2 regions of the Mesorhizobium sp. M0051 genome follow, and region 1 is predicted to be linked to the other one. Evidence: predicted binding sites of a transcription regulator. Region 1 holds the regulator's gene; the other holds the start of a gene.

Region 1 (24,014 bases):
CAGAAGAGGACTCGAACCTCCACTCCTTGCGGAACACGGACCTGAACCGTGCGCGTCTACCAATTCCGCCATCTGGGCTGGTGCGGGCTGATGTAAGCGGGCGAGCGATGTGTGTCAACGCGCTTTTTTCAAAGCATGATCCCGAAAAGTGGGAACTGGTTTTCTCGGACAAACAGTTTCCGTTTGTCCAGAGATCATGCTCGATCAAGAACGGCCGGCCGCTTGCCGGCTGAAGGACTGTCAGCCCTCCAGCACTTCCTTCGAAGCCACGGTCGAATCGGCGTTGAGCTGGTAGATGACCGGCACGCCGGTGCCAAGCTCCAGCTTGACGATCTCCTCGCCCGACTTGCCGTCCAGCGCCATGATCAGCGCGCGCAGCGAGTTGCCGTGCGCGGCGACCAGCACCGTGCCGCCGCGCAGCACATGCGGCTGCAGATCGTGCAGGTAATAGGGCCAGACCCGGGCGCCGGTGTCCTTCAGGCTTTCGCCGGCGGGCGGCGCCACGTCATAGGAACGGCGCCAGACATGCACCTGCTCCTCGCCCCATTTCTTGCGGGCGTCGTCCTTGTTGAGGCCGGAGAGATCGCCGTAGTCGCGCTCGTTCAGTGCCTGGTCGCGGATGGTTTTCAGATCGCTCTGGCCGACCGCGTCGAGAACGTGCTGGCAGGTCTTCTGTGCCCTGATCAGCGCCGAGGTGAAAGCGATGTCGAATTTCAGCCCGCGCGCCTTGAGTTTCTGGCCGGCGGCCTTGGCCTCGGCGTGGCCCTGCTCGGTCAGATCGACATCGCGCCAGCCGGTGAACAGGTTTTTCAGGTTCCATTCGCTCTGGCCGTGGCGCACGAGCACGAGGGTTCTCGACATGTTTGCTCCCTTCGGGTTGGCAGATTGGCAAGTTGGCGGATTGGCCGCTCAGCCGAGGCCGAGCACGTCCCGCATCGAATACAATCCCGGCTTCTTGCCGCGTGCCCACAGGGCCGCCTTGACGGCGCCGCGGGCGAAGATGGCGCGGTCCTCGGCATGGTGTGCCAAGGTGATGCGCTCGCCGGTGCCGGCCAGCATCACGCTGTGATCGCCGACCACCGAGCCGCCGCGCAGCGTAGCAAAGCCGATCGAGCCCGTCTTGCGCACGCCGGTATGGCCGTCGCGGACGCGCACATTATTGCCGGCCAACGCGATGCCACGCCCGGCGGCAGCGGCTTCGCCGAGCAGCAGTGCGGTGCCCGACGGTGCATCGACCTTGTGCCTGTGGTGCATTTCGAGAATCTCGATGTCGAAATCGTCGGCGTCGAGCGCGCGCGCCGCCTGTTCGACCAGCACCGCCAGAAGATTGACGCCGAGGCTCATATTGCCCGACTTGACGATCGTCGCATGACGCGCCGCCGCGGCGATCCTGGCGTTGTCGTCGGCCGAGCAACCGGTGGTGCCGATGACATGGACGATGCGCGCCTGCGCCGCGTAGCCGGCGAACTCGACTGATGAGGCCGGCGTGGTGAAATCCAGCACGCCATCGGCCCTGGCGAAGACGGGTAGCGGATCATCACCGATCGCCACATCGATGCGGCCGACGCCGGCGAGTTCACCCGCATCCTTGCCCAGATGGGGTGAGCCCGCGCGCTCGATGGCGCCGATGACCCGCGCGCCGGGGATGGTGTGGATGGCACGGATCAGGGTCTGGCCCATGCGGCCGGCCGCGCCGACCACCACCAGGCCCATATCGATCCTGTCGGTTGCGGGCGTCTCGCTCATGTCGTGCTCCCGGCGATGCTCTTCTGCGTCTCGATGTTGCGAATTGGGCCTTGGGCCGAAGTCTGGATCGGTGCGCTGTCGTCGACAAGCCCCAGGCCCTTGACGCCCTGGATGCGGTGGAAACGCGCATAGACGCTGTGCGGATCGGCCATCAGCGAGGCATGGGTGCCCTCTTCGACCAGCCGGCCCTGTTCCATGACGATGATGTGGTCGGCGTTGACCACCGTCGACAGCCGGTGCGCGATGACGATGGTGGTGCGCCCTTCCATGACCTGGGTGAGCGCCTGCTGAACGCGGGCTTCGGCCTCGTTGTCGAGCGCCGATGTCGCCTCGTCGAGCAAAAGGATCGGCGCCTGCCGCACGATGGCCCGCGCAATCGACACGCGCTGGCGCTGGCCGCCCGACAGCGTCACGCCATTCTCTCCAACCGGCGTGTCATAGCCCTGCGGCTGCTGGCGGATGAAGTCGTCGGCCGCGGCCTGCCTTGCGGCCTGTTCGATCTCGGCGTCGGTGGCGCCCAGCCGGCCATAGCGGATGTTGTCGCGAATGGTGCCTTCGAACAGATAAGGCTGCTGCGAGACATAGGCGATGGAGCCGCGCAGCGACTGTTTGGTGACCTTGGAGATGTCCTGGCCGTCGATCTCGATCGTGCCCGCATCGACGTCGTAGAAGCGCTGCAGCAGCGCCACCAATGTCGTTTTGCCGGCGCCTGAAGCGCCGACGATTGCCGTGACCTTGCCGGCGGCGGCGACAAAGCTCAAATCGTGCAGGACCGGCGCCTCCTCGACATAGCGGAAGGAGACGTTGTCGAAGCGAACTTCGCCGGAGGTGAATTTCGCCTCGGCGGCACCTTGCGCGTCACTTTGCTGCGGCTCGATGTCGAGAAGCTCATAGATCATGCGCGCATTGACCAGCGCGCGTTCCATGCCGACCTGCATGCGCGCCAGCCGGCGGGCCGGATCATAGGCGAGCGTCAGCGCCGTGATGAAGGAAAACACCGCACCCGGCGGCTGGCCGAGAACGGTGGCCCGGTAGCCGGAATAGGCGATGACGCTGGCGAAGGCGATGCCGGCCAGCAGTTCGGAAACCGGCGTCAGCCGCTCGGAGACGCGGGCGATCTTGTTCGAGCGCTGTTCCGCGTCCTCGGCGAGCTTGCTGATGCGGCGCGACAGCTCGTCCTCCATGGTGAAGGCCTTGACGATGGCAATGCCTTGCGTGGCCTCCTGCATGGCGCCGATCAGTCGCGAGTTGATCTGCACTGATTCGCGCGTGATGCGGCGCACCCGGCGCATCAGGTAGGTGACTGTCCAGATCAGCGGCGGCCCGATCAGCAGCGAGCTCAGCGAAAGTATAGGATCCTGATAGATCATGACGCCGACCAGGCCGATCAGCGAGACGGCGTCTCGCGCCGTCGAGGTCACCGTCATCGACAAAAGGTCGCGAATGCCGTTGACGTTTTCGTTGACCTGCGCGGCCAGCCGCCCGGACCTTGTGTCGTTGAAGAACGAGACGCCGAGCTTCATCAGATGGTTGAAGATGCGCTGCTGGTAGCGCGCCACCAGATTGTTGCCGATCTTGGCCATCGTCACCGCCTGGCCGTAGCCGGCAAGGCCGCGCAGGATGAAAGCGCCGAGCAGTGCCGCGCAGATCCATGGGATCAGGTCGCCGCGCCGTTCATAGAAGATCTGGTTGACGACCGGGCTCATGATCCAGGCGGCAAGCGCCGTCGTCGCCGACACGGTCAGCAGGCAAAGGATCGTGAAAATATACGCGCCGCGATATTCGCGGCCGTTTTCCTGGAGAATGCGGCGGATGACCGCCACGATCTCGCCAGCACGGGGTTTCGACAAATTGGGAGGCTGAAATGTCAAATCGGAGCGCTTCGTAGGTTTCCGCTTCCCGCGGCCGGGCAATTCGGCACCCCTCTTAACGCCAAGCAGCCGGCTTGCCTATGCCTTGGGGTGACTAACTTCGTCGCGCCAGCGCCTGCCTGCCGTCTGGACGCCGAACAGCGAGGGGTTCCGGGCGTAGGCGGCAAGGCCCAGGAGTGCGGCCAGCGGGTGGGTGATGACATAGACCGGCATGGTCCGCATCAGCGCGCTGTGCGGCGCCTTGTCCTCGAAGGCAGCACGGAAATTGCCGGCTTTCAGTGCCGGCACGATCTTTTGCGCGATGCCGCCGGTGAGGAACACGCCGCCACGGCTCATGAACACCAGAGCGAGATCGCCGGCGGTGCGCCCGAGGCAGGTGACGAAGGTCTCCAGCGCTTCCTCCGCAACCGGATCGGTCTTTGCCAGGGCGGCGGCGGTGACTTCGGCCGGCGTGGTGAACGGCGCCGGTTTGCCGTCCGCCTTGGCCACCGCACGGTAGACGTTGACCAGGCCGCGTCCGCACAGGATCTGCTCGCCCGAAATGCGGCCTTCGAGCTTCTCGATATGCGGGAAAACTTCGAAATCGCGCGGCGTGCGCGGGCCGATGTCCATATGGCCGCCCTCGCCGGGCACCGGTATCCAACGGTGAAGCGCATGGACCAGCCCGGCGACGCCGAGACCGGTTCCCGGACCCAGCACGACGCGACCGGCATTGGGCTCCGGCGTACCGCCGCCGATCTTTTCCATATGCTCCTCGCCGAGCGCGACGACGGCGAGCGCCTGCGCTTCGAAATCGTTGAGCACGACGATGTCGCTCAGCCCGAGGCTGGCGAACATTTTTCTCGGCTTGACGATCCACGGGCAGTTGGTGAGCTCGATCTCGTCGCCGTCGACCGGGCCGGCCACCGCCAGCACCGCGGAGTTGGGGCGCACCGATGAGCGATCGATCACGACCGCCTGGATTGCTTCGTCGATGGTGTTGTAGTTGGCGGTCTGGACGATGGCGGGCTCGCCGGCCTCGGAATTGGCATCGAGCACGATCGAAAAGCGCGCATTGGTGCCGCCAATGTCGCCGATCAGGATCGGAAACCGCAACAAAGTATCGTCGTCGCCTGTGCCTGGCATGCTCTCGTCCGTCTCCGGCGCCCCTGACGGCATCTAGCCGCTCTCCCGTTGACTAGCGCATGAGTTTGAAAAGGGAAACGGTTTTCGAATCCACGGGCGCGCTGCGGCCGGTTCTGCGGCCAAACGGCCACTGTTTCGCAAAACGGGCCATCATAGTTTTGAACTGGCCCCCATCTGGACTCCGAACGGCGATAATCGCATTCTCCCCGTGAGGGGAGAGGCTTGGAAAAATCGCGCTATGACAACCGGTCTGGCCAGTGGCGTAAGCGGGCCGCGCGAGGGCGCCGCTGGTTGCCTTCGCGTAACACCGTATCGTGGGCGCTCATCCTTGCGGCAATCATAATTCTGTCTGCTCTGATTGCGCTAAAAGCTGGTCCTGCGCAGGTTTAATCTGGTTTGACGTCGATAGATGCCGCGACGGTCAGTTTCCAGGCGGCCGTGGCCGCGGCAGCGGGATGCCGATCTCGGGTGTCGCCGCGAAGGCGCTCACCGCGCTCGGCAATCCAGCCGTGCCGCTGGCCGTCGTGGCCGGCAGCGACGGCGCTTCCGGTTCGGGCGCGGCCACCGCGACGGGCACGCCGCCGCCATGATAGGTCGCGGCCTCGGCTGAAGCCGGCCCAGGCGCGTCGAGCACGGCACGGCATTCCTGGGGCAGGTTCGCCATCGTCATCAGATCGCGGGCCTTCGGCGCGTCAGGGTTCTTGTTGGGCCGCCACGGCTCCTGCGTGAACCACCAGGCCAGCGGCTTGCCGCAGCCGTCATCGTCCGGCGTTGCTTCCTGCGCCTTGCAGCCGGGCGAGCCCGGCTGGCAGCCGATGCGCATGTGGAAGTGATAGTCGTGGCCCCAGAACGGCCTGATCTTGCGCAGCCATGAACGATCGCCCTTGACGGTGTCGCAGAGTTTTTTCTTGATGCCCGGATTGACCAGGATGCGTTCGACTTGCGCGTAGCTCGCCGCCCGCTTCAAGAGCCTTGTGTGCGCCGGCGTCCACAGCGCGTCCTTTACCAGATGGGTCTTCTCGTCGACCATCAAGGTGGCGCTCATCGATTCGCGCTGAGCCGTCGACATCGGATGGCTGGGCATCGGCGTCAGCCATATGTCTGCGTCGAGCCCGATCTGGTGCGAGGCGTGGCCGGTCATCATCGGGCCGCCGCGCGGCTGCGAAATGTCGCCGATCAGCAAGCCGGGCCAGCCTTCGACTGCTGCGTCGCGCGACAATTTCTCGATGACCGCGATCATCGCCGGATGACCCCAGCGGCGGTTGCGCGAAGGCCGCATCACCTCCCAGGTCGGACCATCCATCGGAATGGCGACACCGCCGGCAAAACAGCCCTTGGAATAGAAGCCAATTGATTGCGCAGCGGCTGCTGCCGGCAGCTTCTTGGCGCCAAATAGGTCCTTTGCCCGCTCCTCAGCCGCGGCTGGTTGTACGGCAAGCCCTGCGATGGCAGCCAGGCCAAACGCAGCGGCCAGGATTGTCCTTCTGCCCGGCGACGATGGTCCCGATGCCTTCATGACCCCACTCCTTCATCGCTTGAACCGCCGAATCGTAGCATGCCCAACTTACGGCTTCGACCGTTAGCGCTTCATCGGACTGCGCGCTTCGCCGTCGCGCCAGTCGCCGCTCGCCCACATATGGTCGAGGGCGGTGCGGTAGTCCGGAAATCGAAAACGATAGCCCGCCGCCTTGATCGCTGCGTTGGCGACACGCTTGTTCTCGCCATAGAAGGACCGCGCCATGGGCGAAAGTTGGGCGGCGTCGAAGGGAATTTCGGGCGGCGGCGTGACACCCATCAGCGAAGCGGCATAGGCGACGACATCCTGCGGCGGTGCCGGCAGATCGTCGGTGACATTGAAGATGCCACCAGTATTGCTGTCGATGAGCCGCCAAAGCGCACCGGCAATATCGTCGCAATGAATGCGATTGAACACCTGGTCCGGCTTGACCAGCCGCCTTGCGGTGCCGTTTTCCAGATTGACCAGCGCATTGCGGCCCGGCCCGTAAATGCCGGACAGGCGCAGGATTGCAACAGGCCGGCCGATGTCCGAGCCCAGTTGCAGCCAATCCTGCTCGGCCCCCACCCGCATCACCGAGCGCTTCGACACCGGCCGGCATTCGGCCGTTTCATCGACCCACGCGCCGTCGTAATTACCGTAGACGCCGACGGTCGAGAGATAGCCGATCCATTCGAGCGCCGGCATTTGAGCGATTGCCTCCCGGGCAGCGTTCAAGACGGGATCGCCGGCCTCTTCCGGGGCGATCGAGATTACCAGATGCGTTGTTTTTTCCAGCGCATCCCCGATTTCGTCAGTCAGCGCACCATCGAACAGCAGCGGTGCGATGCCGGCCTGGCGCTGCGCCTCGAATTTGTCCGGGGAGCGGGTCGTGCCGAATATGTTGGCGGGCCCCTTGTTGGCACGGGCAAAGGCCTTGCCGGAATAGCCGGCGCCGAAGATGAAGACCCGTTTCTCGCTCATGCATGCGTCCTGGTTGGCCGCGCCAGACGCCATTCGTCGCGCACGGCTGTATCGGTCTCGGTTTTCAGGCCGATAGCTGCCCGTTCTGAATATTCGGCATCAGGCACCAGCCGCGCCAGCGCCCATATTGCCGCGCCCCGCACCAGCGGCGAGGCATCGTCCAGCAAGGCACGCACGCTGACGGCAAGCGCGGTGTCGCCGGAATTGCCGGCGGCGATCAATGTGTTGCGGACAAAACGATCGCGGCCGATGCGTTTTATCGGCGAACCGGAGAAGAAAGCGCGGAAGGCCGCCTCGTCCAGTTGCAACAGCCGGCCAAGCGGCGGCTCGCGCAATTCATCGCGCGCGGCGAGCTTGGCCTCCGAAGCAGCCCGGGCGAACTTGTTCCACGGGCAAACGGCCAAACAATCGTCGCAACCATAGATGCGGTTGCCGATCTTTTCACGGAATTCATGCGGGATCGGCCCCTTGTTCTCGATGGTGAGGTACGAAATACAGCGCCGCGCATCGAGCCGGTAGGGCGCCGGAAAAGCATCCGTCGGACAGGCGTCGAGGCAGGCACGGCAGGAGCCGCAATGGTCGATCTCCGCCTTGTCGGGCACCAGTTCGGCGGTGGTGAAGATCGTGCCGAGGAACAGCCAGGAGCCATGCTCGCGGCTGACCAGATTGGTGTGCTTGCCTTGCCAGCCGAGACCCGCGGCTTCCGCCAGCGGTTTTTCCATCACCGGTGCGGTGTCGACGAACACCTTCACGTCGCCGCCGGCACGGGCCACGATCTTGCCAGCGATCTCCTTCAGACGCCCCTTCATCACCTCGTGATAGTCGCGGTTCTGCGCATAGACCGAGATCGCGCCGCGGTCGCGCTTGGCCAGCACGCCGCGCGGATCATGGTCGGGACCGTAATTCATCGCCAGCACGATGATCGAGCGCACCTGCGGCCATAGCACCGTCGGGTCGCCGCGGCGTTGCAGCGTCTCGGCGATCCAGTCCATCGAGCCGTGAAAGCCGTCGGCGACAAATTCGGCCAGCCGCGCCGGCGCAAGCGGGATCGCATCGGGAGAGGTGACGGCGACGGCATCGAAGCCGACGCGACGCGCCTCCGCGTCGATCAGCGTGCGCAGTTTTGCGGCGTCAGAAGTCGAGGTCCGCATAATGCGACACCGGCGACAGGCCGCGCACGCGGTCGGTCAAAAGCGGCCGGAAGGAGGGCCGTGACTTGACCCGCGTGTACCATTCGCGCGCTGCAGGATGCTCGCGCCAATCAATCTCGCCGAGATAGTCGAGCACCGACAGCGTCGCGGCGGCGGCCAGATCGGCATAGGTAACCCTGGAGCCGGCCAGCCAATGGCGGGTGCCGGCCAGCCAGTTGGTGTATTTCATGTGCTGGCGGATGTTGGCGCGCGCCGCACGGATCGCGCCTGAATCGGGCGAGCCGCCGCCCGCAACTTCCGGCATCACCGGCTTCAGCACCCGTTCGCGCACCAGATGGCGGGTGATTTCGCTTTCGGCCTTGCTGAGATACCAGTCGATCAGCCGGCGGATTTCGGCGCGCTGCATCGGATCTTCGGCAAACAGCCGCTTGTCGCGCTTCAAGACACCGCGCGTTTCATCGAGATATTCCGATATGACGGTTGCACCGACGATCGGCACGTCGCCTTCGGCCAGCAGGATCGGCAGTGTGCCGGCCGGGTTCAGCGCCAGGAACTCCTTGCGTCGGGTCCACGGCTTTTCCTCGATCAGGGCCAACTCCTCGCCATACTCGCCGAAAGCGAGGCGGACGAAGCGACAAGTGGCGAACATGGGATGGTGGAAAAGCGTCAGCATGGTTCCGCGATGATAAAGCGCACTGGCGAATCGAAGGGCGCACCGGTAAGTCTTGGCCGCCCGGTTAGCGGGCCGTCAGGGTGTTGCGACCTATAGGGGGACTTGCACGCCATGACAAGCAAGCCGTTTTGTCAGCCGTCACGCCAAATCCCGAGGTAGCCATGGAAAGCCAGCCATTCGTCGAAGCTCTGCTGCTCGGCCTGCTGGAGGGGCTGACCGAGTTCATCCCCGTCTCATCCACCGGCCATATCCTGCTCGCCGGCCATTTCCTCGGCTTCCATTCGACCGGCAAGGCCTTCGAGATCCTGATCCAGCTCGGCGCCATCCTGGCGATTCTGAGCGTCTATTTCCGCCGGCTGTGGCAAATGCTGATCGACCTGCCGCATGACCGGCTGACAAGGCATTTCGCCATCGGTGTCCTCATCGCTTTCCTGCCGGCGGCGATCATCGGCGCGCTGGCGCATGATTTCATCAAGGCGGTGCTGTTCGAATCGCCGCGGATGATCTGCATCATGCTGATCATCGGCGGCTTCGTGCTGCTGGCGGTGGACCGCATGAACCTCAAGCCGTTCTACCGCGACGTCGAGCGGTTCCCGACCCGGCTTTACCTGCAGATCGGCCTTTTCCAGTGCCTGTCGCTCGTTCCCGGCACGTCACGCTCCGGTTCGACGATCGTCGGCGCGCTGCTGCTGGGCGTCGACAAACGGGCGGCGGCCGAATTCTCCTTCTTCCTCGCCATCCCGACCATGGTCGGCGCCTTCGCCTTCGACCTGTTCAAGAACCGCAACGTCCTGAGCAGCGCCGACCTGCCGATCATCGCCGTCGGCTTCGTCGCCGCCTTCGTCACGGCGCTCATCGTCGTGCGCTTCCTGCTCGATTACGTCTCGCGCAACGGCTACTCGCTGTTCGGCTGGTGGCGGCTGGTGGTGGGTGGTGTGGGGTTGGCGGCGTTGATGATCTGGGGGTGAGCTTACCCTCCCCCTTGTGGGGATGGTGAGCAACCTCAATTCCTTCCATAGAACGCATTCTCGACATGCACCGGCCAGCGCCAGGGCAGCACCGCGACCATGTCGAAGCGCATCGACAGTTTGCCGTAATCGGACTGGCGCGACAGCCAGATGTCGGCCGCCCCCTCGATGCGGCGCTCCGATTCGTGGCCGATCGCCTCCATGGCTTCCATCAGCGTGCGCCGCGCCTTGACCTCGACGAACAGCACGAGGTCGCCGCGGCGCGCGATCAGGTCGATCTCGCCGAAGCGGGTGCGGTGGCGGCGCGCCAGAATCCGGTAGCCCTTCAACACCAATGCTGCCGCCGCCAGCCATTCGCCGCGGTGGCCGCGCCGATAGGCTTTTTGGCGGCTGGCACTCGGGCGCTCAACCACCGTCGCTTTCTCCAGAAGCATGCTTGAGTTCGAGAAGCCGCCGATACAACGCCTGTTTCTGGCCGCCGATCATTTTTGCGGCTTCCGCCGCTGCCTTGGAAGCCGGCATTTCGCCGGCGAGCGACAGCAACAGGCGGTCGATGTCGGCCGGTTCGTCGGCCTTGGCCTCGGCCGGACCGACGCAGACGACGATCTCGCCCTTCGGCGTATCGGCCGCCGCATAATGATCGGCCAGCGCCTGCAGCGTGCCGGTGCGCATCTCTTCAAAGGTCTTGGTCAATTCGCGACCGATCGCGGCCTTGCGCTCGCCGCCAAGCGCCTCGACCATGGCGGCAAGGGATTCGGCCAGCCGGCGCGGTGATTCGAAGAAGATCAGCGTCGCCGGCACAGCCTTCAGTGCCCCAAGCCGCGTCAGCCGCTGCCCTGATTTGACCGGCAAAAAACCGGCGAACAGGAAGGCGTCCGACGGCAGGCCGGATGCGGTCAACGCCGCGAGCGGCGCCGACGGGCCGGGAATCGGCACGACGCGAATGCCGTGGTCGCGCGCCTCGCCGACCAGCCGGTAGCCGGGATCGGACACCAGCGGCGTGCCGGCGTCGGAGATCAGCGCCACGCTCTGTCCGGCCTGGAGCGCCGCGATCAGCTTCGGCCCGGCCTCGCCCGCATTGTGTTCGTGATAGGCCGTGGTGCGGCGGCGAATGGCGTAGCGGTCGAGCAGCACGCGCGACACCCGCGTGTCCTCGCAAGCAACGATGTCGGCGGCGGCCAGCGTCTCCAGCGCGCGCAGCGTGATGTCGGCCAGATTGCCGATCGGCGTCGCCACCAGATAGAGCGCCGGCTCGAGCGGCCGGGCCGCGATCTCGGTCTGCCCGACCACATAGCTGCGCTTGCCCGTTTCGGCGGTCACTGATGCCTTCTCCATTCAGCCCTGTTTGGCACGGCCAGCGTCGGCTTGCAAAAGCTGACGTTGCGCCTCCCTCGCCATTCCTTTGCCACAGTAGGGAACGAAACCGGCTACGGCGGATTTACCCCCTGATTCCCGAGGAGGACAGGATGGATAGCCTGAAGATGCAGGACGCTTTCGAGCCCTATCGGGCCGAGCGCAACCGCGTTGCCGTACGCAAGGACAAGCGCCTCCCCGCGAAGACCGACGCCAGCCTGGCCAAGCAGGCCTGCTTGCCCACGAATGTCGGGCTTTCCGACAACAAACCCGACAACATGACGGAGCACTGACCGGACGATGCCCAATCGCTTCGATATCTTCATCACCCGTCTTGAAACAAAAAACGCCCGCAACGACGTGCCGCTACATCCGATAGGCGACCAGCACCGCGGACGCCGCGATAAGGGCGACGCCAAGCCAGTCCGCCCCGGCGAGTCGCCCGCCGAGAAAGGCCGCGGCAAACAACCCCACAAGCACGACGCTTAGAGCATTTCACCGTTTCGCGGTAACGGCGAGCCGCTCTAAACTCTTTGTCTTGATGCAATTCCGGACGGAAAACCGCGTCACACTTTTCCTGGAATTGCTCCGCAATCCTCAGCCTCGGAGATTGGGGGCGTGGGCGTCATCCTCGCCGCGCACCCAAAGCCTGCTTGGTTATCGCGCTAGGTCCGCCACCACCGCATCGAGCACGATCATGCCGGCCGGAGTGGCGCGGAGCCGCGCGTTGCCGATCGGTGCCACCAGCCCTTCGCCCTGTAGCATCGAGAGCCGCGCGCTCGACAGGCCGCGCCCGGAGAACGCCTCGTAGCGGGAGAGGTCGATGCCCTCGGCCAGCCGCAGGCCCATCAGCAGGAACTCGTCGGCTTCTTCCGAACGCGTCAGGATCTCGCCACCGGTGACGCCATGGCCCTTGGCCTCGACCAGATTGGCCCAGGTTTCCGGCATCCGCTCGGCGATCGTGACTGTGCGGCGGCAGTTCTCGACGAAGCGGCCATGGGCGCCTGGCCCGACACCGACATATTCGCCGTAGCGCCAGTAGGTCAGATTGTGCCGGCTTTCGGCGCCCGGCCTGGCGTGGTTGGAAATCTCGTAGGCTGGCAGGCCATGCGCCGAGGTGATCTCCTGCGTCAGCGCATAGAGGTCAGCGGCGTGGTCGTTGTCGGGGATGATGAATTTCTTCGCGGCATGCAAGGCATGGAACGGCGTGCCCTCCTCGATGGTCAGCTGGTACAGCGACAGATGATCGGCGGCGTGGCCGATCGCCTGTTCGAGCTCGGCCTGCCACGCCTCCGGTGTCTGGCCGGGTCGGGCATAGATCAGGTCAAAGGACAATCTTGGGAAGATTTCCCGCGCGAGCCCGATAGCATGCAACGCTTCCTCGACATTGTGAAGCCGGCCGAGGAAGCGCAAATCCTTGTCGTTCAGCGCCTGTACCCCGAGCGAGACGCGGTTGACCCCGGCCGCCCGGTAGGCGCGAAAGCGATCGGCCTCGACCGAGGACGGATTGGCCTCCAGCGTCACCTCGATGCCGTCGGGAACGGTCCAGTTCCTAGCCACGGCGTCCAGAACCCTGGCCACCGTTTCCGGCTTCATCAGCGACGGCGTGCCGCCGCCAAGAAAAATGCTGGTTACCTCGCGCGGCCCGGTGCGCTCGCGCATCGTCGCCAGTTCAGCCTCGAAGGCGCTGGCGAAGCGGTCCTGATCGACCGGCTGGTGGCGGACATGGCTGTTGAAATCGCAATAGGGGCACTTGGCCGCGCAGAACGGCCAATGGACATAGACGCCGAAGCCGGGCGTCCGGTCGAGCAGCATGCTCATGACGAACCCAATCGTGCTTGGGCGAACTTCTGGAAAGCGCGGGCGCGGTGCGACAGCGCGGTCCGCTGGCCGGGCTTCCAGCCATGCTTTTCCTCGGCGCTCATCTCGCCGAAGGTTTTTTCGAAGCCATCGGGCAGGAACACCGGATCGTAGCCGAAACCGAGATCGCCGCGCGGCGGCCAGACGAGCGTGCCTTCGGCCTCGCCGCGATAATATTCGGCTTCTCCGTCGGGGAACGCCAGGCAGATGACGGCGACAAAGCGGCCCTTGCGTTGTCCGGCCGAGGCGGCGCTGACTTCCTGCAGCGCCACTTCGGTGCGTTGCATAGCCATGCCGAAATCGCGCGCGCCGTCAGCGGTTTCCGCCCAGTTGGCGGTGTAGACGCCGGGCGCGCCGTCGAGCGCGTCGACGCACAGGCCGGAATCGTCCGACAGCGCCGGCAGGCCGGTCGCCTTGGCCGCGGCCAGCGCCTTGATGTAGGCGTTTTCCTCAAAGGTGGTGCCGGTTTCGTCGGGCTCAGGCAGGCCGTAGTCCTTGGCCGATTTCGCTTCGAAGCCGAACGGCCCCATCAGATCGGCGAATTCGCGCAGCTTGCCTTCATTGTGGCTGGCGACGACGATCTTCTTTCCATCGAGAGAATGCATCAAAGGCCCCAGATTCGTGGCTCGGCGAATTCGATCGAATTGCCCGAGGGGTCGCGTATATAGATCGAACGGCCGCCCTGCGGCCATTCGAATTCGCTTTCGATGGCTATGTTTTTCGCCTCGAGACGCGCTTTCCAGTCGGCGATTTCGTCAGCGGTCGCCGCAAAGCAGAGATGGCCTTCGCCGACAGCGCCATGCGGCGGCACCGGCAGCCTGGCGTCGGGCGCGGGCGGGATTTTGGTTGCCTCGGCATTGAAGACGAGCAACACGCCCGGCCCGCAGCGGAAGAAGAGGTGGCGGCCATCGACTTTGCCGAGGAGGTTTAGGCCGAGGACGCCGGTGTAGAAGGTTTCGGCGGCGGTTAGGTCGGTGACGTAGAGAGCGGATTCCAGGATAGCAGAGGGCGTCACGAGGCGCCCCCCTCTGACCTGCCGGCCATCTCCCCCTCAAGGGGGGAGATTGGCAGCTTCAGCGCCTCCGCACAACTCACGCCGCCGCAAGGTGGCGCAAACCAGCGGGATAGCCGATCTCCCCCCTTGAGGGGGAGATGGCCAGCAGGCCAGAGGGGGGCGCTCAAGCTCGGCATTTGAGAACTAAGCCACCGCCATCTGCTGCAAACTGACCAGGCGCTGAATGCCCTTCTTGGCCAAGCCCATTAATTCCGCGAACTGCCCTTCCGAAAAAGGCTCGCCTTCGGCGGTTCCCTGGATCTCGACGATGCCGCCCTTGCCGGTCATGACGAAATTGGCATCGGTGCCGGCCGACGAGTCCTCGATATAGTCGAGGTCGATAACCGGCTGGCCGTCATGGATGCCGCAGGAGATCGCGGCGACGTGGTCCTTCAGCACCTTGGCGACACTGGCCATCTGGCGGGCTTCCATCCAGCGCAAGCAGTCGTAGAGCGCCACCCAACCGCCGGTGATCGAGGCGGTGCGGGTGCCGCCATCGGCCTGGATGACGTCGCAGTCGACGGTGATCTGTTGCTCGCCCAGCGCTTGCAAATCGACCACGGCGCGCAAGGAACGGCCGATCAGCCGCTGGATCTCCAGGGTGCGGCCGCCCTGCTTGCCGGCGGAAGCCTCGCGGCGCATGCGCTCGCCGGTCGAGCGCGGCAGCATGCCGTATTCCGCCGTCACCCAGCCCTTGCCGGAATTGCGCATCCAGCCCGGCACTTTTTCCTCCAAGCTGGCCGTGCACAGGACATGCGTGTCGCCGAACTTCACCAGGCATGAGCCTTCGGCGTGCTTGGAGACGCCGCGCTCGAAGGAGATGGCGCGCATTTCGTCGAATTGGCGTTTGGAGGGGCGCATTCAGGCTGCTTTCTTGTCATTTTTCGGGAATCTTGGCCGGCTTGTAGCCGCATGGGACGAATGGCGCAAAGGAAAATGGCTTGACGATCCGACACAGACACCGGGGTGATCTGACGCAGACACCGGGTTGCGCGGGCCGTAGCGAAGTCTATATCTTTGGGCCGGAGGTTTTTGGCCGCAATGACCAAGGCAGTCGATCCAAGTTCGCAGGCGCCCGCGCTTCAATCATTGGACATGCGCTCGCGCGACATCTTCCGGCGCATCGTCGATTCCTACCTCAAGGACGGCGAACCCGTGGGATCACGCAGCCTGTCGCGCATCCTGCCGTCTTCGCTGTCACCGGCCACCATCCGCAACGTGATGAGCGATCTCGAGCATCTCGGCCTCATCTACGCGCCGCACATCTCGGCCGGCCGTTTGCCGACGCAGGCCGGCCTGCGTTTCTTCGTCGACGCCTTCATGGAGCTTGGCGATCTGTCCGACGAGGAGCGCCGCGCCATCGAGGCGCAGGTGCGGGCATCCGGCTCGGGGGCGACGCTGGAACACATGCTGACCGAGGCCAGCCAGATGCTGTCGGGCATGTCGCGCGGTGCCGGCCTGGTGCTTGCCGCCAAGAACGAAGTGGCGCTGAAGCACATCGAATTCATCCAGCTCGAGCCGACCAAGGCGCTGGCGGTGCTGGTGTCGCAGAATGGCGACGTCGAAAACCGCGTCGTCGAGCTGCCCGCCGGCATCACCGTCTCGCAACTGCACGAGGCCTCGAACTTCCTCAACGCTCATATCCGCGGCCGCACGCTGGCGGAGGCGCGGGTCGAGATCGCCCGCATCAAGGAAGAGACCAGGGCCGCCCTCGACACGCTGTCGCAGGACCTCGTCGAGAAGGGGCTCGCGGTGTGGGCCGGCGCGGACAGCGGCCTGCCGGCACGGCTCATCGTGAGCGGCCGCGCCAATCTGCTCGAAAACGTCACCGCCCAGGCCGATATCGAACTGTTGCGGCACCTGTTCGAGGACATGGAGACGCAAGATGGACTGATCCAACTGCTCGACCTCGCCGAGGAAGGATCGGGCGTGCGCATCTTCATCGGCTCGGAAAACAAGCTGTTCTCGCTGTCGGGCTCGTCGCTGGTGGTCGCGCCCTATCGCGACAAAGACGCCCGCGTCGTCGGTGCGCTTGGGGTCATCGGCCCGACCCGGCTCAATTATGCCCGCATCGTGCCGATGGTCGACTATACGGCGCAGCTGATTTCCCGCATGCTGCGCTAAGCGTATTGATGTTCAGGTGATGCCGGCCTGACCTGAATCTCAACACCTTAGACTCAAAAAACAAAGAACAAGCAGCTGAGGAGAAAAACAATGGCGCTCGAAGAATTCAAGGCCCGGATCAGCCTGCTGCTCGAGGAGATGGTCAACCAGCCGGAAGACCAGCACGAGATCCAGGAGCAGTTGCGCGAAAAACTGCGGGAAATGCGCGCCATGGGCCTGCCGCTGCCGGCCGATCTCGTCGCGCTGGAAAAGCGTCTCGATGACGATTTCTACGCCGCCGGGACCTGAAGGTAGAAAACCTCCGCTTTCGCTTCAACTGATCGTGTGCCGCGGAACAACAGACGAAACCGCTCGTTTGGCCTCTTTGCAGCCGTTCACTGTGTGACCAGGTTTGGAGGATTGAATGATCCGATTGGCTGGGCTGGCCCTGTCCGCAGCGGTGTTCCTCACCACCGCTGCATTCGCACAGCAAGCGGAGCCCGTATTGAAAGGTGCCGCGGCCTTCGGCGACTGGCGTGCCGACAGGCCCGGTGTGCGCCGCCTGATCAAGCCGAACGATCTGCCAAAACCCGACGTCACCAAATCCGCCTCCAACAGCGCCGGCCTTGCCGAACGGCCGGCAGATGCCAAGCCGAAACTGCCGCCGGGCTTTTCGGCCGAGCTGATCGCGTCGGGCATCGACAATCCGCGCGTCGTCCGCGTCGCGCCGAACGGCGACCTGTTCGTCGCTGACAGCGAAGCCAACCAGATCCGCGTCTACCGCCTGGCCGAGGGCAGCGCGAAGCCGGCGCAGCACGGCATCTTTGCCCGCAATCTCAACCAGCCCTATGGCATTGCTTTCTATCCGCCAGGCAACGACCCGCAATGGGTCTATGTCGCCAACAGCGACGGCATTGTGCGCTTCGCTTATCACAGCGGCGACCTGAAGGCCGCCGGCGACCCGGAGACCATCGTCGACAACATCCCATCAAGTCATCACTGGACCCGCGACATCGCTTTCTCTCCGGACGGCAAGACGCTCTATCTATCGGTCGGCTCGGGTTTGAATGCCGCGCAGCATATGGGCAAAGAACCGAAGGGCGGCCTCGACGCCTGGGCGACGTCGCAGCCGCTCGGCGCTGCCTGGGGTCCCGAAGATGGCCGCGCGGCTGTGCTGGCCTTCGATCCCGACGGCAAGAACGGACGCATCGTCGCCACTGGCCTGCGCAACTGTTCGGGCATGGCCGTGCAGCCGGCGACCGGCGCGCTGTGGTGTGTCGTCAACGAAAGCGATGGGCTCGGCGACAATGTGCCGCCGGAATATGCGACCGCGGTCAAGGACGGAGCCTTCTATGGCTGGCCCTGGTACTATATCGGCAACAACGAGGATCCGCGTCACAACGGCGAGCGCCCCGATCTTGCCGGCAAGGCGACCATTCCCGACGTGCTGATGCAGGCGCATTCGGCGCCGCTCAACATCGCCTTCTACGAAGGGAAGACTTTTCCGGCCGAATACAAGGGCGACGCCTTTGTGGCTCTGCACGGTTCATGGAACCGTGGCAACAGGACCGGCTACAAGGTGGTGAGATTGCTGTTCAGGGATGGCAAGCCGACCGGCGAATACGAGGATTTCATCACCGGCTTCGTCGTCTCCAACGGCGAGGTCTGGGGTCGGCCGGTTGGCGTGGCGGTGGCGAACGACGGCGCGCTGATCGTGACCGAGGACGGCAATGGCACCATCTGGCGCGTCACCCATGACGGCGATCGCTCCTGAGCAATCTTGGCACAAACCCCTCACCCGGATTGCCAACGGCGGCGCCAGGGTCTTCTCCCCGGCGGAGACGGTGACCGCGAAGCGGCTGGATGAGGGCGCCTTCTCCACGTGTTGCAGCGACATCTGGTGCAATGGATTCCGATCCCAGGTGAATTCAATCCTGGTCCATTCTATGCGACAAGGCGTTCTGATTTGAGGTCCCAGCCATGACGCTCACCGGATTCCTCGCCTACAGTGCCGCGCTCGGCATCGCCGCCGCCATTCCTGGTCCCGGCGTCACCGCGCTCGTTGCGCGTGCGCTCGGCTCCGGCTTCCGCTCGTCGTTGGCGATGTCCTTTGGGCTGATGGCTGGCGATCTCACCTATCTGACTGCCGTGGTGCTGGGTCTCGCCTTCGTCGCGCAGACCTTCGGCATGGTTTTCCTGGCCATCAAATGGCTCGGTGTCGCCTACCTGGCCTTCCTCGGCTGGCGCTTCTGGAACAGCGGCATCACGCCCGAGACGGTCGAAGCGAAAAAGGGCAAGGGTGGGCTGCTGTCGAGCTTTGCCGCCGGCCTGACCGTCACGCTCGGCAATCCGAAGACGATGATCTTCTACCTGGCGATCACGCCGACCATCGTCGACCTGAAGACCATCACACTTACCGACTACGGCATTCTCGTCGCGCTGACGGTCGTCGTGCTTCTGGTGGTGCTGGTGCCGTATCTGGCGCTGGCGTCCAAGGCGCGCTGGTTCCTGAAGTCGCCGCGCGCGCTCAAGGCGCTGAACCGCACCGCCGCCGGCTTCATGGTCGGCGCCGCCGCAGCGATTGCCGCCCGGCAATAGAGGGCTTTTCGGCCAAACCATTTCGCAAACAGGCCTTCGCGGGAAATGCTTTTCCGGCAGGGCGACGTTTTCGACACAGGTCCCACTCGGATATTTTCAGCCGACAGTCTATCTTGCACGGCCAAAGGCCCTATCTTGCCGGCTTGAATTCCATTTGCCTGAAATTCTCTACCTGCCTGAAATTCTGGGAGCGAAACCAATGAACAAGCCCGTCACCTCTGCCCGTTTACCCGGTCGCGGCCGCGTCTACGATTCCATCACCGATACGATCGGCGACACGCCCCTGGTGCGGCTCGACAAGTTCGCTCGGGAAAAGGGCATCGTCGCCAACCTGATCGCCAAGCTCGAATTCTTCAATCCGATCGCCTCGGTCAAGGACCGCATCGGCGTGGCGATGATCGAGGCGCTGGAGGCTTCCGGCAAGATTTCTCCCGGCAAGACCACGTTGATCGAACCGACGTCGGGCAATACCGGCATCGCGCTTGCCTTCGCCGCTGCCGCCAAGGGCTACAAGCTCATCCTGACGATGCCGGAAACGATGTCGATCGAGCGCCGGAAGATGCTGGCGCTGCTCGGCGCCGAGCTGGTGCTGACCGAGGGTCCGAAAGGCATGAAAGGCGCCATCGCCAAGGCCGATGAGCTGGCCGCGACGATCCCCAACGCGATCATTCCGCAGCAGTTCGAGAACCCCGCCAACCCGGAAATCCATCGCACGACGACGGCCGAGGAAATCTGGAACGATACGCATGGCGAGGTCGATATCTTCGTCGCCGGCATCGGCACTGGCGGCACCATCACCGGCGTCGGCCAGGTGCTGAAGAAGCGAAAGCCCTCGGTGCATGTCGTCGCCGTGGAGCCGGACTCCTCACCGGTTCTGTCGGGTGGCCAGCCTGGCCCCCACAAGATCCAGGGCATCGGCGCCGGCTTTGCGCCCAAAATCCTCGACACGACGATCTATGACGAGATCGTCAGGGTGTCGAACGAGGATTCGGTCGCAAATGCCCGCCTCGTCGCCCGCCTCGAAGGCGTACCGGTCGGCATCTCGTCGGGCGCCGCCCTGCAGGCGGCCATCGTCGTCGGCTCACGGCCGGAAAACAAGGGCAAGAACCTGGTCGTGGTCATCCCGTCCTTCGCCGAGCGCTATCTGTCGACGATTTTGTTCGAGGGGTTGGGGGCGTAATCCGACGGTTCTTCGTGATTAAGCTGGCCCGTTGAATAAACCGCCCGTGGCGTCAGCCACCAGCTTGAGAAATGCCCTGCTTCCGGTGCAAATCGTCACCGGCCGGTGCAAAGCGGGCCGGGGGAGGATTTCATGTACAAGCTCTACACTCGTCGGGGCAGCGGCGGCTTCGTCGTCGAGGCGGCCCTGGCGCTGGCGAATGTGCCGTTCGAACAGATCGACGTGCCGAAGACGGAGCGGCCCGATCCGGCCTTCCTCGACATCAGCCCGTTGAACCAGGTTCCGGTGCTGACTTTGCCGGACGGAAGCTCGATCACCGAATCGGCGGCGATCTGCATCCTGCTTGCCGAGCGTCATCCCAATGCCGGCCTGGCGCCGGCGGCCGACGCGCCTGCCCGCGCCGATTTCCTGCGCTGGATGACCTTCATGTCGTCGGTGCTCTATCCGGCAGTGCTGCGTTTCTATTACGCATACCGCTATACGACAGATGCCGAAGGCACCAACGCGGTCAAGCAGGCAGCCGTCGCCGAGATGGACCGCGGCTTTGCCGTCCTCGATGCCTCTCTCGAAGGCCGTGACTGGCTGGTTGACGACCGCATGTCGGTCGCGGACATCTACCTCGTCATGCTGGTGGCCTGGCATCCCGACGCCGAGAGGGCGCGCACGACCTGGCCTGATATCGAGCGTCTGTGGTCGAAGCTGCGCGAGCATCCCCTGATGAAGACGCTCAACACATCGCATGGGATGTGGCCGGGCTGAACGGACGGCCGGTTGGCGAGTCTCAATTTTTGAGCGCTGCCCTTTTGCCCTGCAGGAACCGGCGCACCGCCGGGTCGCGCTCGAGGCCGATCGCCCGGTCATAGGCTTGGCACGCCTGCGGTACCTGCCCAAGCCTGGCCAGGAGACCGGCGCGGGCTGCCCAATAAGGCTGATACTCATCAAGCCGCTTGTCGTCGCCCAGCACGTAGAGGGCCGCCAATCCAGTCACTGCACCCTCGGCCTCGGCAATCGCCACCGCGCGGTTGATCGCCACCACCGGTGATCCCGCGACAGAGAGCAGCGCGTCGTAGAGTTCGCGGACCGCCACCCAGTCGGTGCGGCCGGTCAGCCGTCGTGCCGCATGTGCGGACTGAACCGCCGCCTCAAGCTGATAGCGGCCGATGACGCCCATCGTGGCGGCGCGGCGGAGCAGGGATTCCGCTTCGTCGACCAAAGCGCCATCCCACAGCGTATGATCCTGCTCGGCCAGCGGAACATAGTCTCCGGCCGGATCGCGCCGTGCCGCGCGCCGCGCTTCGGCGAACAGCATCAGCGAAAGCAGACCCAGCGCCTCGGGCTCTTCCGGCATCAGCGAAGCCACCAGGCGGCCGAGCCAGATGCCTTCGCCAGCGAGATTGCGGCGCCGCGTTTCGGTGCCCGCTGGATCGGACCAGCCTTCGGCGAAGGCGGCGTAGATCGCTTCCAGCACCGCATCCAGCCTTTCGCCGAGTTCGGTCCGCTCCGGAACGCGGAACGGAATGCCGGTTTCACGGATGCGGGTCTTGGCGCGAACCAGGCGCTGGCCCATGGTTGCCGGCGACACCAGGAAGGCTGAGGCGATCGTTGCCGCGTCGAAACCCAGCACGGTCTGCAGGATCAGCGGCGAGCGAATGCCGGGCTCGATCGCCGGGTGGGCGCAAGCGAACATCAGCCGCAGCCGTTCGTCGGGAAGGTCTTCGTCGGTCATGCCCGCCTCCATCTCCTCGGCAATCAGCTTGAGATGCTCGCGGCCGGCCTCGCTGGTCAGCCGCCGCCGCACCGCATCGACGCGGCGCCGCCTTGCCACCGCCAGCAGCCAGGCTTCCGGCCTTTCAGGCACGCCGGTTCGCGGCCAGCGTTCGAGTGCCGCGGCAAAGGCGTCAGCCAGCGCGTCTTCGGCAGCGGCCACGTCACGCGTGCGCGCCGCCAGCCAGGCAACCAGCTTGCCGTAGCTTTGCCGGGCGGCGGCTTCGGCGGCCACCCGGGCGATCTCCGAGCGACTGTCCATCACATCATCATCTCTCGGACAGGTACTCGGTCATTTCCCAGATCGGCCGCAACTCGACAGTACCGGTGCTGGCCGCCGGGCAGCGCGCCGCCCAGACGATCGCGGCGTCGGCATCCTCGGCCTCGATCATGTAGAAGCCGGCAAGCTGCTCCTTGGTATCGGCATAGGGGCCGTCGAGCACGTTGGTCTTGCCCCCAGCCACCCGCACCGAGGTGGTCGCCTGACTCGGGCGCAGTCGGTCCCCTGCCAGCCAGGCGCCGGACTTCTTCAAGGCTTCGGTATAGGCACCATAGGCGGCACTCATCTGGTAGGTCGCCTCGGCCGGTGCATTCGCCATCGCGGCTTCGTCGGCGTAGATCAAAATCATGTATCGCATGGTCTTCTCCCGTTGTTTCGAAGGCCGCTTCCTTGCGAGCCGGACGTATGTCGCGCGGCAGCGCGCGATTTCGACAGACAGCTCAAAAAACTTTCGGCTCCGCCGGCTTTTTGCGCAAGCCGCCATCTGTTTCCGATCCCTCAACCGTTCGTCTAACGAGCACAATTGCGGGTTGGCATTTGCGGCTCGCTGTCTAAACTCGCCGTGGTCGCACCTGGGAGGCGGTGCGGTCGCCGATATTTCAGGGAGGAGGCCCCGATGTTCCATTTCAGAACGAAATTCGTTGCAGCCGGTGCCGTGGCGCTCTCGCTTGGCCTGGGTGCCGTCTCAGCCAGCGCGCAAGAATTTATCAATGTGCTGACCGGCGGGACGTCCGGCGTGTATTATCCACTCGGCGTCGCATTGTCTGAAATCTACGGCAAGGGCATCGAAGGCGCGCGTACCCAGGTGCAGGCAACCAAGGCTTCGGTCGAAAACCTCAATCTGTTGCAGCAGGGCAGGGGCGAGATCGCCTTTGCGCTCGGCGATTCCGTCAAGCTGGCCGCTGAAGGCAACACCGAAGCCGGCTTCCCGGGCAAGCTCGACAAACTGCGCGGCATCGCCGCTATCTATCCCAACTACATCCAGATCGTCGCCAGCCGCGAGTCCGGCATCAAGACGCTGGCCGATCTCAAGGGCAAGAGCCTGTCGGTCGGTGCGCCGGCGTCCGGCACCGAGCTCAACGCGCGCGCCATCTTCGCTGCCGCCGGGCTGAAATACGAGGATCTCGGCCGGGTCGAATACCTACCCTTCGCCGAATCGGTCGAACTGATCAAGAACCGGCAGCTCGACGCCACGCTGCAATCCGCCGGACTCGGCGTCGCCTCGATCCGCGACCTCGCCACCTCCGTGCCGATCAATGTCGTGGCAGTGCCGGAGCAGGACGTCGCCAAGATCGGCGCGCCCTATCTTTCGGTGATCATTCCCAAGGGAACCTATGAAGGCCAGAGCGAGGATGTCGCGACTGCGGCCGTCGGCAATTTCCTCATCACCCGCGCCGATGTCTCCGACGAAACCGCGTATCGGATGACCAAGCTGCTGTTCGAGCATCTCGACCAGCTGGCCGCGGCGCATGCCGCCGCCAAGGCGATCGACCCGGCCAAGGCGCTCGACGGCATGCCGGTGCCGCTGCATCCGGGGGCTGAGCGGTATTACAAGGAGAAGGGGCTGCTGAAGTAAGCGCTTGGCAATCCGACATGTCTTCGCCAGGCGCCCCCCTCTGCCCTGCCGGGCATCTCCCCCTCAAGGGGGGAGATTGGCCGTCGCGATGTCTTTTGCCAATCGCTGACGTTGCAAAACGAGCGCCGACATCAATGTATCCGATCTCCCCCCTTGAGGGGGAGATGGCCGGCAGGCCAGAGGGGGGCGCCTCGCAATGCAATTCGCTCGCTTTGGAGTGCGTCGGATGAGCG
Region 2 (7,902 bases), on a different contig from region 1:
GAACTTGCAATCCCGCACGAGAACCATGTCCGGTTACTCTATCCGAAGGACCGAGCAGGCGTAGGTGCGGTGACAGCCGAGCAACTGTTGCAAGCCAGCTTGCGCATGCGCCCTGATCGAATATTGCTTGGCGAGATGCGCGATGATGCTGCTTGGGCCTACCTTAGCGAAGTCGTCTCCGGCCATGCGGGATCAATATCAACGATTCATGGGGCGGATCCGGTCCAAGGCTTTAAAAAGCTCTTTTCACTCGTCAAGAGCAGCCCGCAAGGAGCTGCTGTGGAAGACCACACGCTTCTTGACCTGCTGTCGGCTGCCATTGACGTCATTGTGCCGTTCCGTACCCACGGCGACGTGTATGAGGTGGGGGAGGTGTGGCTCGCCGCCGATGCCCGGCGACGCGGAGAGACAGTAGCCGACCTTCTTAACAAGCACTAAGGCTAGAGCATGTCGGGGATCGGTAAGTGGTTTGTGATATGATGGCGTAATTTGTTCAGATTGAACGTCCACTTTGATTTGACGGAGGTGGATAATGGGAGGAGGACTGGGCGTAGACCTTCGGTCACAAGTCTGAAGTCTTCGGGCGCCCTGTCGGCGCGGCAAGCTGCGGCACGATTCGACTGGGTGTATCGAGCGCGTCCGCTGAATTGCGCGGGCGACGCTCAGCGAGCTGGTGCCGATGCCTGCTTCAAAAGCGGCATCGACACCCGGCAGGTCGTACCCTTGATTTACCTAGCCGCGCTCAATGAGCGTGTTCAAAGCCGCCGAACGTGGTTCGGAATGACCGGTTGGTAAATCGGGAAGTGCCATATAGGTAATCCTCCTGGTATTGCCTCCAGGTGGTCCTCTCAATGAACAAAGCCGCAACCTGCCCTTGCGACCTCAGCTGGAGTTTGCGACGCAACCCATATAGGAGGATCGATGCGCAGAGAAATCGCACGCAGAGTCGGTGGCATTGTGGGCTGGCCGACCGACGGTTTCAGCCGGTCAACAGGTCTTCACGTGTTCCATCCCCGACTATTGCAGGCGTGCGGCTTGCATGCTCCCGCGATCACCCATCGGAAAGAGCGTTACGAACACTACGACGAGTTGCGCGACTTCTGCTGTCGCCCCGGTCTTACAGCGGACGGTGACCTGTCCTACCTTGATAGGACGTGAAATGCGAACGCTGCTCATTGATCATCATGTGGATCTTACGCGCGCCGTGCGAGCTGCGCTCGGGGATAGCGGTTTTGCCGTTGATGTAGTTGGCAACCTGGAACAGGCGTCGAGGGCATTTTGTTGCGCAACCTATGAAATTCTCCTGCTGGAGTTGGCTCTGCCAGATGGCGATGGCTTGGGCTGGCTGAGACAGCTAAGGAGGGACGGGCATTCAGTTCCAACCCTCATTATGAGTAGCATCAACGATCTCGAGAAGCGAATTGCAATTTTCAACGGTGGCGCGGACGACTTTCTGCTCAAGCCCGTCTCTTTCGATGAGCTCATCGCCAGAATGAGAGCCATTCTGCGCCGGTCGACACAGGTGACCGACCCCATCGTTGTATTTGGCAATCTCAATTTCGATCCGATCGGCCGACAGGTTTCCGTCTCGGGTCATCCTCTGAAGATCGCACGCCGCGAACTATGTATTTTAGAGCATCTGCTTATCCGTGCAGGCCGCATCGTGCCTCGTGCGCAGTTGGAAGATCACCTCTATTCGTTCAACGACGAGGTATCTGCCAACGCGCTTGAAGTCGGAATCTATCGCTTACGTGGACACCTGAGTAGGTCAGGTGCAACGCCACGGATCACGACCGTGCGCGGCATTGGTTACCTTCTTGAATTGACTGAGGCGGCATCCGCATAGTTGGTCTAAATTGAAAGAACAGACTGCCTGCCCGTCGTCAGGTTGAGCTTGTGGCCATAATCGACATCGCGGCCGCCCTTGACGATGGTGTCGGCATGCGGTTCGAACGGCTCTGTCGCAAACCTTTTGGTAAGCGGAGCATGGCAAGAAACACTCCTCAGCTGTGGAGGAGCACGTGATGTTCAACGGCCACCATATCGACCAGTCGGTGATCCTGCTGTGCGTGCGCTGGTACCTGGCCTACACTCTGAGCCTGCGCGATCTGGAAGAGATGATGGCCGAATGCGGCTTGAAGGTCGCCCATTCCACCGTGCATCGCTGGGTCGCCCACTTCTCGCCGTAGCTGCTGGAGCGCTTCTACCGGCGCAAGCGTGTGGTCGGCAGCAAGTGGCATATGGACGAGACGTACATCAAGGTCCGCGGCCATGGATGTATCTCTACCCCGCCATCGACAGCCTCGGCGACACGGTCGAGTTGTTCTTCAGCGAAAACCGTGACCTGGTGGCGGCCCAACGCTTCCTCCACAAGGCGCTGACGCGCCATGGCCGGCCGGAGCGCATCGTCATCGACGGCAGCCAGACCAATTACGAAGCGATCCTTTCCTGCGACGCTGAAAGCCGGCTGCGGCAGCGATCGCGGCGACCGCTGAAGCCGATCCGCATCCGCAATAGCCGGTATCTCAACAATCGGATCGAACAGGATCACCGGCGTATCAAGCGCCGCATTCGATCCATCGGCTTCAAGTCGCAGGCGAGCGCCGTGGTTATCCTCTCCGGCATCGAGATGATCCACATGATGGGCAAGCGACAGGCGAGGTATGCCTACAAGTCTGTCGATCGCTGTTTCGATATCCTAAATGCCGAGATGGGCGCCTTGCCACGCTCCTCAATGCCCCTCATGATTCACCGCCTATAGCTACCAACTGAATGAATCATCGTGATTGTCGCGCAGCGGAATCCTCAAGGATCGGGCAGTTCGTAGGGGGCGCCGGTTTGACCAGGTTGAGCCCGCGAATTGCTCGATCGGACAAGATCCTAATTCTGACGAGATCCTCGGGACGCACTCCAAGTTGTCGATCATGTTCGGCACACAAGGAAAGGGCGGCATTGCTGCCGCCCTTTCCGCTGTAGGTTGATAGGGGCTGGATTAGAAATCCATGCCGCCCATGCCGCCCATGCCGCCCATACCGCCGCCGCCCATGCCGCCAGGCATGCCGCCGCCAGCCGACTCCTTCTTCGGAGCCTCCGCGATCATGGCTTCGGTGGTGACGAGCAGGCCGGCGACCGAGGCCGCGTCCTGGAGGGCAGTGCGCACGACCTTGACCGGATCGACGATACCCATGGCGATCATGTCGCCATACTCGCCGGTCTGGGCGTTGTAGCCGAAGGTCAAGCCCTTGTTCTCAAGGATCTTGCCGGCAACGATCGATGCTTCCGCACCGGCGTTGGCCGCGATCTGGCGGGCCGGAGCCTGCAGCGCACGACGCACGATGTTGATGCCGGCGGCCTGGTCGGCATTGACGCCGGTGACCTTGATGTCGGCCGAAGCGCGCAGCAGGGCTACGCCACCACCAGCAACGATGCCTTCTTCCACGGCCGCGCGGGTCGCGTTGAGGGCGTCATCGACGCGGTCCTTCTTTTCCTTGACTTCGACTTCCGTCGCACCGCCGACGCGGATCACCGCAACGCCGCCCGCGAGCTTCGCGAGACGTTCCTGCAGCTTCTCCTTGTCGTAGTCCGAAGTGGTCTCTTCGATCTGCTGCTTGATCTGGGCAACGCGGCCCTGGATCTCGGCCTTCTTGCCGGCGCCGTCGACGATGGTGGTGTTCTCCTTGGAGATCGACACCTTCTTGGCGCGGCCGAGCATGTTGAGGCCGACGTTCTCGAGCTTGATGCCGAGGTCTTCCGAGATGACCTGGCCACCGGTGAGGATGGCGATGTCTTCCAGCATGGCCTTGCGGCGATCACCGAAGCCCGGCGCCTTGACGGCGGCGATCTTCAGGCCGCCACGCAGCTTGTTGACGACCAGCGTGGCCAGGGCCTCGCCTTCGACGTCTTCCGAGATGATGAGCAGCGGCTTCGAGGTCTGCACGACGGCTTCGAGAACCGGCAGCATGGCCTGGAGGTTGGAGAGCTTCTTCTCGTGCAGGAGGATGTAGACGTCCTCGAGCTCGGCAACCATCTTGTCGGCGTTGGTGACGAAGTAGGGGCTGAGATAGCCGCGGTCGAACTGCATGCCTTCGACGACCTCGAGTTCAGTCTCGGCGGTCTTGGCTTCCTCAACCGTGATGACGCCTTCGTTGCCGACCTTCTGCATCGCTTCGGCGATCATCTTCCCGACCGACTCGTCGCCATTGCCGGCGATCGTGCCGACCTGGGCGACTTCCTCGGAGGTCTTGATCTTCTTGGCAGCCTTGCCGAGCGCCGCGACGACTTCGGTCACGGCCAGATCGATGCCGCGCTTCAGGTCCATCGGGTTCATGCCGGCGGCAACGGCCTTGTTGCCTTCCTGGACGATCGACTGCGCCAGAACGGTCGCGGTTGTGGTGCCGTCGCCGGCGATGTCGTTGGTCTTCGAAGCAACTTCGCGGATCATCTGCGCGCCCATGTTTTCGAACTTGTCGGAAAGTTCGATTTCCTTGGCGACGGTGACGCCGTCCTTGGTGATGCGCGGTGCGCCGAACGACTTGTCGATGACGACGTTGCGGCCCTTGGGACCGAGGGTCACCTTCACCGCGTCGGCGAGGATGTTGATGCCGTGCAGCATGCGCTCACGGGCATCACGGGAGAATTTTACGTCTTTGGCAGCCATTTTTTTACTCCTGGGCATCTCGCCCGAAATTCAGATTTGATAGTGCGAAGGAAAGGCGGCAGCGTGTCAGCCGATGATGCCCATAATGTCGGATTCCTTCATGATCAGAAGGTCTTCGCCATTGAGCTTGACTTCCGTGCCCGACCACTTGCCGAACAGGATGCGGTCGCCGGCCTTGACGTCCAGCGGGACCAGCTTGCCAGCTTCGTCACGAGCGCCGGAGCCGACAGCGATGATCTCGCCTTCCTGCGGCTTTTCCTTCGCCGTATCCGGGATGATGATCCCGCCGGCGGTCTTGGATTCGGATTCGACCCGGCGAACGACCACGCGGTCATGCAGCGGCCGGAAATTCGACTTTGCCATTTTTGGATGTCCTTGGTGCGGATGTTGAACGGTTCTCCGTTGCCGGAGCGTGCTTAGCACTCAGCCGAAGCGAGTGCTAACGCGGCAATGAGATAAGCCGCATGCTCCTGCTAGTCAAGACGGAAGAGCAAAGAGCAAAGAGAAAAGAGCAGACAGCAAAGAGAAGAGAGCAAAGAGCGTGTAAGCATCGAGCCTTTTATGTGAACAATGTCGGGTATCAGACATATATGGGGCGGCTCACCCTTTGTATTTGAGCTTTATTCAGATGGCACGAATGATGCAACGGGTGATGCATTTGATCTCATCCAGAGGTTCGCACGGGGTCGTGCTGCGTCAGCTCGGTCATGTCGAGCTTCAGAAGGCCATTTTGGCATTGGTTCTGTTGCCCTATTGCCATTCATGACCAGTCCTGCGCGCGTGAGCCGGCCGGCTAGATTCCAACCACGAGAGCGCCGCCGCTGAGACCCGCACCCGCCGCCGACAGAAGGATTTTCTCTCCAGGCTGGAATGGCTCCGTCTGGTTGGCGAGCGAGAGCGACAGCGGGATCGTCGCGGCCGAAGAGTTGCCGTATTCGGCAATCGTCTTGACAATTGCTTGGTCCGCGATGCCGAGGTTCCTCCCGACCGCGTCGAAAATCCGAGTATTGGCCTGATGCGGCACGAACCGGCCGAGATCGTGTGGCCGCACTCCGGCAGCGGCTAGCGCGCTTATCGAGCAATCGGTCATCATCTCGACGGCCTTTGCGAACACTTCGCGGCCGTCCGTCATCCTCATTCGGGTTTGCGCGAGATCGAGGTCACCGTGGAACGGCTTGTTGCTTCCTCCCGCGGGAATCTGGATCAGCCCGTATCGCGAGCCGTCCGAAGCCACCGAGGCACCGAGAATGCCCCGATCAGCATCATCGCACTGACCGATCACCAGGGCGCCGGCGGCATCGGCAAACAGGACCGAGCTTGCGCGCTCGGCTGGATTGATGCGGCGGCTGAGGATGTTGGCGGCGATAACAAGGCTCGCTTTGCCGTGCAGGCGGGTAAATCCGTCCGCAAACATCAGCGCATAGATGAAGCCGGCGCAGGCGCCTGTCAGATCCACCGCGCCTGCGCGGCCAAGGCCAAGCTTGTGTGCGACCAGCGGCGCGCTCGGCGGCAGAAGATGGTCGGGTGTCGAGGTGGCAAGCAACAGCAGACCGATGTCGTGGCGCGCAATACCGGCGTTCGCCAGCGCCATGTCGCCGGCCTGCGTGGCAAGACCAGACAGCGTGTCGTCATCCGTTGCCCAGAAGCGCGAACGGATTCCGGTACGCCTTTCGATCCAGCCTTGATCAAGACCGAGATTGCTCTCGATTTCGGCATTCGCCACCTTTCGCCCAGGCGCATGATGGCCAAACCCGAGTATGCGCGACGACTTGCTCATGGCCTGGACCCGAAGCGTTCGCCCGCCTCCTCAATGGCGTCATAGAGTCGCTCGAGCTCGTCGCCGGTGATGCAATAGGGTGGCAGAAGGTAGAGGACATTGCCGAGCGGGCGCACAAGTAGCCCTCGCTCGAGGAAGAAAGCGCGCAGTTTCGGTCCGATCTCGGCGAGATAACCTGCGGAACCGGTTCGCAGGTCGAGCGCCGCGATTGTTCCCGTGGCTCGGCAGTCGGTGAAGAAGCTGTTGTCGCGAAAGCGTCGAAGCCCGGTGGCCTGCATTGCGCTCAAGGCCGCAATGCGCTCGGCCACCGGCTCGTCCCGCCAGATCTCGACATTGGCAAGTGCTGCCGCGCAGGCAATCGGGTTGGCAGTGTAGGAGCTCGAATGGAAAAACGTCTTCTTCCGGTCCTCGGAATAATGAGCCTGGAAGATGGCATCGGTGGCAAGCGTTACGGCCAGCGGGATGGCGCCGCCGGTCAGGCCTTTCGAGGTGCACAGGATATCTGGAGAGATCGATGCCTGCTCGCAGGCGAACATGGTTCCGGTCCGCCCCCAGCCGGTCATCACTTCGTCGGCGATCAGCAGCGTGCCGGAGGCCTCAGTGATCTTCTTCAATTCGGCCAGAACTGAAGCCGGATACATCAGCATGCCGCCGGCGCCCAGCACCAGCGGCTCGACGATCAGGGCTGCGGCTCGTCGATCGCGGCTCACAGCCTCTAAACGATCCAGCGTCTCCTGCTCGCGCCCCGCTGCCGGAAAGGGGATGATGTCGACCTCGAACAGCAGCGGTTCGTAGGCGGCGTTGAACACGCCACGCGCACCGACGCTCATCGTGCCGATCGTGTCGCCATGATAGCTGTGCTCCATGACGACGATGCGAGAGCGTGGGGCGCCGATGTTGCGGAAATAACCGAGCGCCATCTTCAGCGCTACTTCGACCGAGGTCGAGCCACTGTCGGAATAGAACACCCAGTCGAGTCCAGCGGGAGCGAGGCCGACAAGCGCCTTGGCCAAGCGCTCTGCCGGCTCGTGCGTGAAGCCCGCAAAGATAATCTGGTCGAGGCTCGACGCGGTTGTCTCGATTGCCTTCATGATGCGGGGATGGCGGTGGCCATGTGTGACGACCCACCAGGAGGAGATGGCGTCCAGGATGCGGGCGCCGTCGGCTCTGCGGAGATAGGCGCCTTCAGTCCGGACGATTTCTGGGATCGCAGGCTCGAGCGCGTGCTGGGTGAAGGGATGCCAGACATGGGACTGCGACATCAGTCACCTCCAGTAATCGAGGCGAAGGCGAAGCCGGCAATCATTGCGTCCCTCAGTGTCTTGCCCGTCAGCAGATCGAGGTGCGGCAGCCTGCCGAGCTGCGGTGCACCGCTGAATTCCACGATGGTCCGTTGCGTATCGGCCATCTCATCGCCGATGAAAGCGATGCCGGCCAACGGGATGGATCGGGCGCGGAGCGCCTCGAT

The links. Region 1 encodes HrcA, which represses chaperone genes, less so after heat shock. Its sites were predicted from a motif close to GTTAGCACTCNCNNNNNGNGAGTGCTAAC; they were not measured.
Region 2: groES (co-chaperone GroES) is a predicted target of HrcA. The motif match lies at 5,073-5,101, and genes of this name have one in related genera.

What each region holds. Positions count from the first base shown of each region.
Region 1 is NZ_JAMYUT010000009.1:41,312-65,325, reverse strand. Features, by position in the region: tRNA gene NKJ90_RS11625 (tRNA-Leu) at 1-78, opposite strand, end outside; gene NKJ90_RS11620 (2,3-bisphosphoglycerate-dependent phosphoglycerate mutase) at 241-861, opposite strand; gene dapB (4-hydroxy-tetrahydrodipicolinate reductase) at 910-1,746, opposite strand; gene NKJ90_RS11610 (ABC transporter ATP-binding protein) at 1,743-3,617, opposite strand; gene NKJ90_RS11605 (glucokinase) at 3,696-4,742, opposite strand; gene mepA (penicillin-insensitive murein endopeptidase) at 5,164-6,258, opposite strand; gene NKJ90_RS11595 (SDR family NAD(P)-dependent oxidoreductase) at 6,322-7,221, opposite strand; gene queG (tRNA epoxyqueuosine(34) reductase QueG) at 7,218-8,372, opposite strand; gene NKJ90_RS11585 (glutathione S-transferase family protein) at 8,353-9,045, opposite strand; gene NKJ90_RS11580 (undecaprenyl-diphosphate phosphatase) at 9,207-10,013, shown strand; gene NKJ90_RS11575 (YraN family protein) at 10,049-10,447, opposite strand; gene rsmI (16S rRNA (cytidine(1402)-2'-O)-methyltransferase) at 10,419-11,348, opposite strand; gene NKJ90_RS11565 (hypothetical protein) at 11,480-11,659, shown strand; partial or broken gene NKJ90_RS11560 (EamA family transporter) at 11,733-11,855, opposite strand; gene hemW (radical SAM family heme chaperone HemW) at 12,024-13,187, opposite strand; gene rdgB (RdgB/HAM1 family non-canonical purine NTP pyrophosphatase) at 13,184-13,831, opposite strand; gene NKJ90_RS11545 (VOC family protein) at 13,831-14,241, opposite strand; gene rph (ribonuclease PH) at 14,425-15,141, opposite strand; gene hrcA (heat-inducible transcriptional repressor HrcA) at 15,322-16,404, shown strand; gene NKJ90_RS11530 (hypothetical protein) at 16,495-16,692, shown strand; gene NKJ90_RS11525 (PQQ-dependent sugar dehydrogenase) at 16,808-18,157, shown strand; gene NKJ90_RS11520 (LysE family translocator) at 18,364-18,981, shown strand; gene cysK (cysteine synthase A) at 19,181-20,161, shown strand; gene NKJ90_RS11510 (glutathione S-transferase family protein) at 20,294-20,920, shown strand; gene NKJ90_RS11505 (RNA polymerase sigma factor) at 20,943-22,187, opposite strand; gene NKJ90_RS11500 (YciI family protein) at 22,195-22,563, opposite strand; gene NKJ90_RS11495 (TAXI family TRAP transporter solute-binding subunit) at 22,822-23,781, shown strand; gene NKJ90_RS11490 (TRAP transporter permease) at 24,008-24,014, shown strand, end outside.
Region 2 is NZ_JAMYUT010000055.1:10,441-18,342, forward strand. Features, by position in the region: gene virB11 (P-type DNA transfer ATPase VirB11) at 1-438, shown strand, start outside; gene NKJ90_RS32075 (response regulator) at 1,160-1,846, shown strand; partial or broken gene NKJ90_RS32080 (IS6 family transposase) at 2,025-2,761, shown strand; gene groL (chaperonin GroEL) at 2,993-4,657, opposite strand; gene groES (co-chaperone GroES) at 4,724-5,020, opposite strand; gene bioZ (3-oxopimeloyl-[acyl-carrier-protein] synthase BioZ) at 5,451-6,434, opposite strand; gene NKJ90_RS32100 (adenosylmethionine--8-amino-7-oxononanoate transaminase) at 6,431-7,696, opposite strand; partial or broken gene bioD (dethiobiotin synthase) at 7,696-7,902, opposite strand, start outside.